DNA from 3 places in the Streptomyces sp. NPDC057565 genome. Region 2 is predicted to be linked to each of the others. Evidence: riboswitches for the same ligand, from Rfam matches in the RefSeq annotation. Region 2 holds a riboswitch; each other region holds the start of a gene.

Region 1 (3,224 bases), on a different contig from region 2:
CCGGCGAGTGACCACGAAGCCCTCGGACTCCAGGGTGCGCAGCGCTTCCCGCACCGGGACACGGGAGACCCCGTAACGACGCGCGAGCAGCTCCTCGGTGAGTCTGCTGCCGTGCTCGAAGACACCGGAGACGATGTCGTCACGGATTGCCGTGCATACCGATTGCGCCGGAATGCGCATGTCCGAACCTCCGCCTTAATCCCCGCGAAACGCGGCCGATCGACGCCTGTTCTGTGACTCTATTGCAATGCGGCTGCATTTCCGACGCCGGGCCGAAAACCATGAATATCTTTTGGCCCGGGGCCGGTTCTGCGGGGCGGTTCGGCAGGGGCGGACACGACGAAGGCCCCGGCGGGAAACCGGGGCCTTCGCGGTGTTGCGGAGGGAACGTCGGGTCAGACGTTCACACCATGGGCGCGCAGGTACGCCACGGGGTCCATGTCGGAGCCGTACGAGGGCGTGGTGCGGGCCTCGAAGTGGAGGTGCGGTCCGGTGGAGTTGCCGGTCGAGCCGGAGAGGCCGATCTGCTGGCCCGCGCCGACGCTCTGGCCGACGGAGACGCCGATCGAGGAGAGGTGACCGTACTGGGTGTACGTGCCGTCCGTCATCCGCAGCACGATGTTGTTGCCGTATGCGCCGCCCCAGCCCGCCTCGACGACCGTGCCGGCGCCGACGGCGACGACGGAGCTTCCGGAGGCCGCGTGGAAGTCGATGCCCGAGTGCCTGCCGGAGGACCAGAGGGCACCGCTCGACTTGTAGCCGGTGGTGACGTACGAACCGGCGACCGGGAGCTGGAAGGAGCCCAGGCGGGTGCGCTCGGCGGAACGGGCGGCGCGGGCCTTCGCGTCGCGGGCCGCCTTGGCGCGGGCCTCGGCCTCGGCCTTGGCCTTCGCCGCCGCCTCGGCCTTCGCCTTGGCCTTGGCCTTGGCTGCCGCGGCGGCCTTCGCCTTCGCGGCGACGTCGGCCTGGCGCTTCTGCACGTCGGCCTGGGTGGCCACCTGGTCGGCGAGGGCACCCTCGATGGCGATGATCTGGGTCAGGCCGGTCTCACTGACGGAGGGGGCCTCGGCATCCGTGGCGAGGGCCGGAGAGGCCAGTCCGCCGATGACGCCGGTGGTCGCCAGCGTCGCGACTCCGGCGATGCGCGCGCTCCTGCGCGTCAGGCGGCTCGGGGCACGGTGCTTCCCGGTGGGGCGGGTGAACGCCATGAAGTAGCTGGTCCTTTCCTTCCTTCTCGCCTACCGGGTTAGCTGACGGGTTCGGAGCAGGAAGGTCTCCTACGGATCCCCGGCCTCACAGGAGGTCGCGGCATCCGATTCACCCCAGGGACTGCGTGGGTCCCCGGCTCCCCGGGCTCGCGCCTGACGGGGACTCGGCGATCACTGCCCGGCGCCACGGATGCGGCATACGAGTGACGGACAGCGGAGCCGACGCTAGGCGGGGGCACTTTCATTCACCAAACGGACAGGGCGTTTTGTAGCGCATCCCACAGGGCAAGCGATGAGCTTTCATCTCAAATCAGACAAAAGAGAAGACCCTGGCGAGAAGTGACTCGCCAGGGTCTCTCTTTGTCCCTCTTTGCGGGACTTTGGCGCATCAGCCGGTGACGACCGACACCTCTCCGATGCCCAACGCCCTGACCGGCTCCTCGATCTGCGCGGCGTCGCCGACGAGAATCGTGACCAGCCGGTCCACGGGGAAGGCGTTGACCACGGCTGCGGTCGCCTCGACCGTGCCGGTCTCGGCCAGGCGGGCGTACAACTGTGCCTGGTAGTCGTCCGGGAGGTGCTGCTCGACCTGGTCGGCGAGCGTGCCTGCGACGGAGGCAGCCGTCTCGAACTTCAGCGGGGCGACACCCACGAGGTTCTGCACAGCGGTCTCGCGCTCGGCGTCGGTCAGCCCCTCGGCCGCCAGCGTCCGCAGGACCTTCCACAGGTCGTCGAGCGCCGGTCCGGTGGACTCCGTGTCCACCGAGCCGCTGATCGCCAGCATCGCCGCGCCGGTCGCACCGGAGGCGGAGTCCGGGGCCGTCGAGCGCAGGACCTGCCCGAAGGCCCGGACGCCGTAGGTGTACCCCTTCTCCTCGCGCAGCACCCGGTCCAGCCGGGAAGTGAGCGTGCCGCCCAGGCAGTAGGTGCCGAGGACCTGGGCCGGCCACACGCTGTCGTGCCGGTCGGCGCCGATGCGGCCGATCAGCAGCTGCGTCTGCACGGCGCCCGGACGGTCGACGATCACCACGCGGCCGGTGTCGTCGGCGGTGATCGGCGGGACCGGACGGGGCTCCACAGTGTTCCCGGTCCAGTCGCCGATGGTGTCGGCGAGCAGGGCGTCCAGGTCGATACCGGTGAGGTCACCGACGACGACGGCGGTCGCGGTGGACGGCCGGACATGGGCCTCGTAGAAGGCGCGCACGGCCGCGGAGTCGATCCGCTCCACCGTCTCCTCGCTGCCCTGGCGCGGGCGCGACATCCGCGACGTGGCCGGGAAGAGCTCCTTGGAGAGCTGCTTGGCGGCACGCCGGGCCGGGTTGGCCTGCTCGTGCGGAATCTCGTCGAGCCGGTTGTTCACCAGTCGCTCGACCTCGCTGTCGGCGAACGCGGGCGCCCGCAGCGCCTCGGCGATCAGCCCGAGCGCCTTGGCCAGCCGAGAAGCCGGGACCTCCAGGGAGACCCGCATGCCGGGATGGTCGGCATGCGCGTCGAGGGTGGCGCCGCAACGCTCCAGCTCGGCGGCGAACTCCTCGGCGGAGTGCTTGTCCGTGCCCTCGGAAAGGGCCCGCGCCATGATCGTGGCCACGCCGTCGAGGCCCTCGGGCTCGGCGTCCAGCGGGGCGTCGAGGAAGATCTCGACCGCGACGACCTGCTGGCCGGGACGGTGGCAGCGCAGCACCGTCAGCCCGTTGGGCAGGGCGCCGCGCTCGGGGGCGGGAAAGGCCCAGGGCCTGGCCGTGCCGGGGGCCGGCTGCGGGTGGTACTCCATCGAAACTCCAGTCGCGGCAGCGTCGGTCACTTGTCCGCCCCTTCGTGCGCGTCGGTGTCGGTGTCCGTCTCGTCGGCTTCCGCGTCGGCGGATTCGGCCGGCTCGACCGGCTCGTAGACGAGCACCGCCCGGTTGTCGGGACGCAGCTGGGCCCTGGCCGCCGCCTGGACCTCCTCCGCGGTGACGTCGAGGACCCGCTGGACGGCGGTCAGGGCGAGCTGCGGGTCCCCGAACAGCACGGCGAA
Region 2 (3,224 bases):
CGAAGCATGCCGGGCCTGATTCGTGTGTCCGTCCCCCCTTCGGCCGACGCGGAGTCGCCGCGCGACGCCGCTCCGGCCAGCCTGGGGGAGTGGGGTGCGGCGCCGTCCGCAGTCAGGCGCGTACCGGGCAGGAGACCGCGGGGGCGCATCGGGCAGGAGACCACAGGAGCCGCTGCGCGTACCGGGCAGGAGACCACTGGTGGGGATGGCGGAGAAGCTGCGGGGGGTGCGGGTCGGGGGCGGCAGCCGTTCCCGGCGGTTCGTCGGTGCGCTGCCTGCGCTGATGATCGTCGTCGGGCTCGTGTTCGACATTCTCACCCCGCCGCCGTTCACCGCCGTGCCGCTTTTCGTGGCTGCCCCGCTGGTCGCCGCGCCGTTCTTCACTCGGGCGGGCACCGTCCGTATCGGCGCCGCCTCGCTGCTCTCGATCCTCGTCCTGCGGAGCGAGAGCGGCACGGTGCTGCAGGTCGTGCCGTCCCTCGAGGTCCTCACCGTGCTCACCGTCTCGGTCCTCGCCCTCTTCATCAACGGAGTCGTACGGCGAGGCACTGAGCAGCTGGCTTCGGCGCGGGTCATCGCGGAGACCGCCATGCGGGCCGTGCTGCCGAAGCCGAACGACTGGATCGGCGGGCTGCGGGTCGCCGCGCGGTACGAGGCGGCGCAGGCGGACGAGTTCGTCGGCGGCGACCTGTTCGCCGTGGTGGACAGCCCGCACGGCGTGCGGCTGGTGGTCGGGGACGTGCGGGGCAAGGGGCTCGACGCGGTCGAGGCGGTGGCGGTGATCATCGGCGCGTTCCGGGAGGCCGCCGAGCAGGAGGCTTCGCTGGAGGACGTGGCGCAGCGGCTGGAGCGGGCGCTGGCGCGGGAGGGGGAGCGGCGCGGCGGGATCGATCCGGTCGAGGGGTTCGTCACCGCGGCACTCGCCGAGATCCCGCACGGCGCCGACGAGGTACGGATCGTCAACCGCGGCCACCCCGAGCCGCTGCTGCTCCATGCCGACGGCGGGGTGGAGGTGCTGGTGCCGAGCGTGCCCGCGCTGCCGCTCGGTATGGGGCTGGGGGTGTGGCCGGACCTGGCCGACGTCTGGAGTCTGGCCGCCGGGACGACGCTGCTCGTCTACACCGACGGCCTCTCCGAGGCTCGGGACAAACAGGGGATCTTCTACGATCCGGCGGCCCGGCTGCGCGGACGGCTCTTCCCCGGGCCCGAGGAGCTGCTGTCCGCACTGACCGATGACGTACGGCTGCACACGGGTGGCAAGTCCACCGACGACCTGGCGCTGGTCGCGGTCGCGCGGCCCGCGGAGGGGCAGCTGGAACGGCGCAGGACGGTGAAGATCGTGGGGCGCGGGCAGGAATGAGTCGCGACTGCGGTGAGCACACGAGGGTGATGCCACCGTGCGTAATCGAAGAGTGCCGCTCCGCATAACGTTTGACGCAACGTCAGAAAGACGGTAGTGGCTGAGCCCGGGTCAACTCGTCCGATTCCACCCGGTTGTGTCCCGTAAAGTCCAGGCCAAGGTCGGCAATGATCAGTGGGAACGGCTTGGAATCGGACCCGTGTGTCTATTAACGTTCGATAACGCAGCGCGGTCGTCCCAGCCGTCGTCAGTGGCGGCACCCGTGCGCGAGCGCCGAATTCCGCAAGGGAACCGGGGAACCACCTACATGGGGTGAATCGGACACCTGTGTCTCGTGAGAGGCAGAGGAATCCGTAGGAGACCTTCCTGCTCCGAACCCGTCAGCTAACCCGGTAGGCGAGAAGGAAGGAAAGGAGTGCGCCCCCGTGGCGTCCAACAAGCCTGCCCCCGAAGCCCCTTCCCGGTTCGGCTCCGACTTCACCACTGAGTACGGATCCGGGACGGACACCGAGTTCGGCACCGAGTTCGGGACCGAAGGCTTCGGAGAGACCGACCGGGCCTGGGAGGAATGGAACCCCACCGAGGAGTCCGTCCGTCCCGTACGCGGCAGGCACCGCGTCGCCAAGCAGCGCAACGGGCTCGCCCGTAGCTCCACGGTTCTCGGTGTCGGCGTCATCGCGGCCGTCGGCGCGGGCGGGATGGCCACCGCGCAGAGCAAGCCGCCGGTCTCCATCTCCCTTCCCGATTCCATCGCGGACAATCTCCCCGACGCCGGCTCCCTCCCCGGTGTGGGCGCGCTGTTCTCCGACGAGTCCGCCACCGACCGGGCCCAGGCCGCGACCGCCGCCGCACCGCTGACCAGTGCGGGCATCACCACCGCCGAGGCCGAGCAGGGTGCCACCGACGCCGGCGAGGCGCTCCGCGCCCGCATCCTCCAGCAGGCCGAGCAGCAGCAGAACGCCGCCGACGCGGAGGCCAGGGCGGCTGAGGAGAAGGCCGCCGCGGAGAAGGCGGCAGCCGAGGCGAAGCAGAAGCAGGACGTCGCGGAGGCCAAGGCCGAGGCCGCGAAGAAGAAGGCGGAGGAAGAGGCGAAGGCGAAGGCCGAGGCCGAGCGGCTCGCCAAACTGGCCGCCAGCTACGCCATCCCCACTTCCTCGTACACGATCACCTCGACCTTCGGCCAAGCCGGTTCGATGTGGTCCTCCGGCTACCACACCGGTCTCGACTTCGCGGCGCCGACCGGCACCCCGATCAAGGCCATCCACACCGGCACCATCAAGTCGGCGGGCTGGTCCGGCTCCTACGGCTACCGCACGGTCCTGGAGCTCGAGGACGGTACGGAACTGTGGTTCTGTCACCAGTCGTCGATCAACGTCAGCGTCGGCCAGAAGGTCACCACCGGTGAGACCATCGGCCGTGTCGGCGCCACGGGAAATGTGACGGGACCTCACCTCCACCTGGAGGTCCACACCTCGAGCGGTACGGGCATCGACCCGATGACCTGGCTGCGCGACAAGGGCCTCACGCCCTGACCCGAGGAACGCGAGCCGTCCCACCGGCCCGCCACCGATCCCCGGCAGTCCTGACGCTCACCCCCCGACGTCAGGGCTGCCGGTCCGTTTCTCCACGGCTTTTCCGTGCACCATGCATGGAATAGCGGCACCGGTGGATTTCGTTGATCCACTTATGACTTCTCTCCGCAGGCTCGGCTCTTCCGACCTTCAGGTCTTCCCGCTCGCCCTCGGCGGCAACGTCTTCGGCTGGACCGCCGACGAGGCGCAGTCGTTCGCCGTCCTCGATGCGTATGCGGCGGCGGGCGGCAATTTCATCGACACCGCCGACTCGTACTCCGCCTGGGTCCCTG
Region 3 (3,224 bases), on a different contig from region 2:
GGCTCGTGGCGGATCGCGGTGCAGCAGCTCCCCGACGGGCTCGTGCAGATCACCGGAGGCGCCGGATACGACGACTCCGGGCTGCTTCGGCTGGCACAGGGGGAGACGTACACCACACCGGTGTTCGCCGGTCTGTGGAGCGCCGAAGGGTTCGGCGGGGCGAGCCGGGCCTGGCACGCCTGGCAACTGGCCCATGTCGTCCCGGACGCCGAGAGCCTGCGGCCGGTGCTCTACAACTCCTGGGAGGCGACCGGCTTCGACATCGTGGAGGACCAGCAGCGCGCCCTCGCCGAGCGTGCCGCCGCGATGGGCGTCGAGTTGTTCGTCGTGGACGACGCGTGGTTCGGGCAGCGCACCAGCGACCGGGCCGGACCAGGCGACTGGACCCCCAACCCCGAGCGATTTCCCGGCGGGCTGAAGCCGCTCGCCGACGAAGTGCACGGACTCGGCATGCAGTTCGGCATTTGGGTCGAGCCGGAGATGGTGAACGCCGACAGTGATCTGTATCGCGCGCACCCCGACTGGGTGCAGCACTTCCCCGGGCGGACCCGGACCGAATTCCGTCATCAGCTGGTGCTCAATCTGGCCCGGACCGATGTGCAGAATCATCTGTGGGAGCAGCTCGACACGCTGCTCTCCAGCGCCCCGATCGACTATGTGAAATGGGACTTCAACCGCTGCTTCACCGATGCGGGCTGGCCGGGCGAGGACTATCCGCAGAAGCTCTGGATCGCGCATGTGGACGCGCTCTACGCGCTGATCGACCGACTGCGGGCCGCCCACCCCGGCGTCGCCTTCGAGTCCTGCTCGGGCGGCGGCGGCCGGATCGACCTGGGAATCCTCGCCCGTACCGACCAGGTGTGGACCTCCGACAACACCGACCCGCTCGACCGGCTCGCCATCCAGGAGGGCTTCGGGCAGATCCATCCGGCGCGAGTGATGGCCGCCTGGGTCACCGACAGTCCGAATGTCCAGCTCAACAGCAGAACCAGTTCGCTGCGTTTCCGCTTCGTCAGCGCGATGGCCGGGGTGCTCGGGGTCGGCGGGGATCTCACCGAGTGGAGTGACGAGGAGCTGGCCGAGGCGCGGAGCTGGGTGGATCTCTACAAGGAGATCCGTCCCGCGGTGCAGCGCGGCGCGCTGTACCGGCTGCGTGCCCCGCGCGGTGGGCTCAGCGCCGTGCAGTACGTGCACGGCGACGAGGCCGTCGTGCTGATGTGGCTGGAGGCGCAGCGGTACGGGGAGCGGCCGCCGGCCCTGCGGCTGCGCGGGCTCGACCCTGCGGCGACCTACACGGACCTGGACACCGGGGCGGTCCACCACGGTGCCGTGCTGCTGCATCAGGGTCTGCACACCGGGCTGCGGGGGGATCTGGACGCGAAGGTGCTGAGGCTCCGACGTGGCGGACGTCCATGACATGTCCGTATTGCGGCATTTAGTGGAACATGGCCTACTTCTGCGGGAGATGATGCCCTATCCGTGAGCGGGATCATATCCGTGACGGTGTGTGGTGGCGCCACGGATGGGTATTCCGGACGTCGCGCGGAAAGCCAAGATCCGTAATCCACGGAGGGTGACCGGAATTCCGCGCCGATTTCCCTTCGTGGATTCCCTTGAGTAATCGATGGCTTGTTTCCGCCGTCCTCGCTCGCCTACGGTCACCCTCAATCCGGACGGACCGCCCAATCCTGCCGCCGCCCGGAATTCGCACCCACCCACGTGTGGCAGGAGCGGGGGAACCAGGTAAGCCGCCGCCCGGAGAGATCCGGCCGGCTCGGGGTGAAGTCGCGAACCGCGACCGGGCATCTCCAGCCCGAACCCGACAGCTCACCTCGTAGGCGCCGGAGAGGAAATTCTTCATGCCCACATCGGGTAAGCATCGCCGTACCAAGTCCAGCACGATCGCCCGTGGCGTCGCCGCCGTCGGCGCCGGTGGGGCCGTCATCGCCCTTCCGCTGCTCGGCGCCACCGGTGCCCACGCCGCGGAGCAGGCCGCGCCCACCGCGCAGTCGGCAGCCACGCACGTCGCCGTCGAGGCCGCGCCGGTCGTGAAGAAGCAGGTCGAGACCCGGACGTACTCCGTCGTCGCCGGTGACTACCTGTCGAAGATCGCCGCCGAGCAGCAGGTCAAGGGCGGCTGGCAGAAGCTGTACCAGGACAACCGCGAGGTCGTCGGCGAGAACCCGAGCCTGATCCTCCCGGGCATGAAGCTGACGCTCGGCGGCAAGCCGGCCGGCTCCGCCGCGGCGGACACGCAGTCCGCCCCGGCTCCGTCGACCTCCTCGGCCGACAAGTCCACGTCGCAGTCCAAGGCTTCGGAGTCCGCCAAGACCTCCGCCGCGGCGGTCCAGAGCACCAACTCCGGCTACGTGCACCCGGTCCCGGGCAAGCACACCACCGCCTACCGTGCCTCCGGCGCCAACTGGTCCAGCGGCAGCCACACGGGTATCGACTTCCCGGTCGCCACCGGCACCAGTGTGAAGGCGATCACCTCCGGCACCGTCGTCACCGCCGGCTGGGGTGGCGCGTACGGCAACCAGGTCGTCATCAAGCACGCCGACGGCCGCTACTCGCAGTACGGCCACATGTCCTCGCTCTCCGTCTCGGCGGGCCAGACCGTGACCGCCGGCCAGCAGGTCGGCCTCTCCGGCGCGACCGGCAACGCCACCGGCCCGCACCTGCACTTCGAGGTCCGCACCGGCCCGGCGTACGGGTCGGACATCGACCCGATCGCCTACCTGGCCTCGCACGGGATCTACGTCTGATCCACGGCTGATCCGGTCGGCTCGGTGAAGGGGCGGTGCGCGGCGGCGCACCGCCCCTTCACTTATTCCCCCTTTACCAAAACCTGACCGGGTGGTCTATCTCACCACCCGTCAACCCTTTATTACGGTCGCGTAGGTCACATTCGGCGGTGCAGGATATGCGCTTGTGGCAGACGATTCGAGAAACAATCAACGTGGCGTCATCAACCGGCATGGCGCCATCGGGTCGTACGCAGCGATTGGCGACAGCTTCACCGAGGGAGTCGGAGACCCCGGCCCGGACGGAACCTTCGTCGGCTGGGCGGACCGATTCGCGGTACTTCTCGCGGACCAGCTCCCGGACACCGATGCGGCGACGAGCCCCGAGGGCTCCGCGCACGGAAACTTCCGGTACGCCAATCTCGCCGTACGCGGACGCCTCCTCGACCAGATCGTCGAGGAGCAGGTGCCGCGCGCCAA

Evidence for each region. Region 2 has a riboswitch for cyclic di-AMP ahead of ACFU8W_RS07205 (M23 family metallopeptidase). Riboswitches for the same ligand answer to the same signal wherever they lie in the genome.
Region 1: linked by a shared signal. The riboswitch ahead of ACFU8W_RS31120 (M23 family metallopeptidase) and the one ahead of ACFU8W_RS07205 (M23 family metallopeptidase) in region 2 are both predicted to bind cyclic di-AMP.
Region 3: linked by a shared signal. The riboswitch ahead of ACFU8W_RS00040 (peptidoglycan DD-metalloendopeptidase family protein) and the one ahead of ACFU8W_RS07205 (M23 family metallopeptidase) in region 2 are both predicted to bind cyclic di-AMP.

The regions. Positions count from the first base shown of each region.
Region 1 covers NZ_JBHVFU010000024.1:27,872-31,095, forward strand. Annotated here, with positions in the region: gene ACFU8W_RS31115 (GntR family transcriptional regulator) at 1-180, opposite strand, end outside; gene ACFU8W_RS31120 (M23 family metallopeptidase) at 396-1,208, opposite strand; cyclic di-AMP (ydaO/yuaA leader) riboswitch at 1,222-1,388, opposite strand; gene ACFU8W_RS31125 (M16 family metallopeptidase) at 1,597-2,979, opposite strand; gene ACFU8W_RS31130 (pitrilysin family protein) at 3,006-3,224, opposite strand, start outside.
Region 2 covers NZ_JBHVFU010000002.1:691,447-694,670, forward strand. Annotated here, with positions in the region: gene ACFU8W_RS07200 (PP2C family protein-serine/threonine phosphatase) at 206-1,360, shown strand; cyclic di-AMP (ydaO/yuaA leader) riboswitch at 1,622-1,774, shown strand; gene ACFU8W_RS07205 (M23 family metallopeptidase) at 1,786-2,892, shown strand; gene ACFU8W_RS07210 (aldo/keto reductase) at 3,047-3,224, shown strand, end outside.
Region 3 covers NZ_JBHVFU010000001.1:6,064-9,287, forward strand. Annotated here, with positions in the region: gene ACFU8W_RS00035 (alpha-galactosidase) at 1-1,416, shown strand, start outside; cyclic di-AMP (ydaO/yuaA leader) riboswitch at 1,703-1,856, shown strand; gene ACFU8W_RS00040 (peptidoglycan DD-metalloendopeptidase family protein) at 1,860-2,765, shown strand; gene ACFU8W_RS00045 (SGNH/GDSL hydrolase family protein) at 2,932-3,224, shown strand, end outside.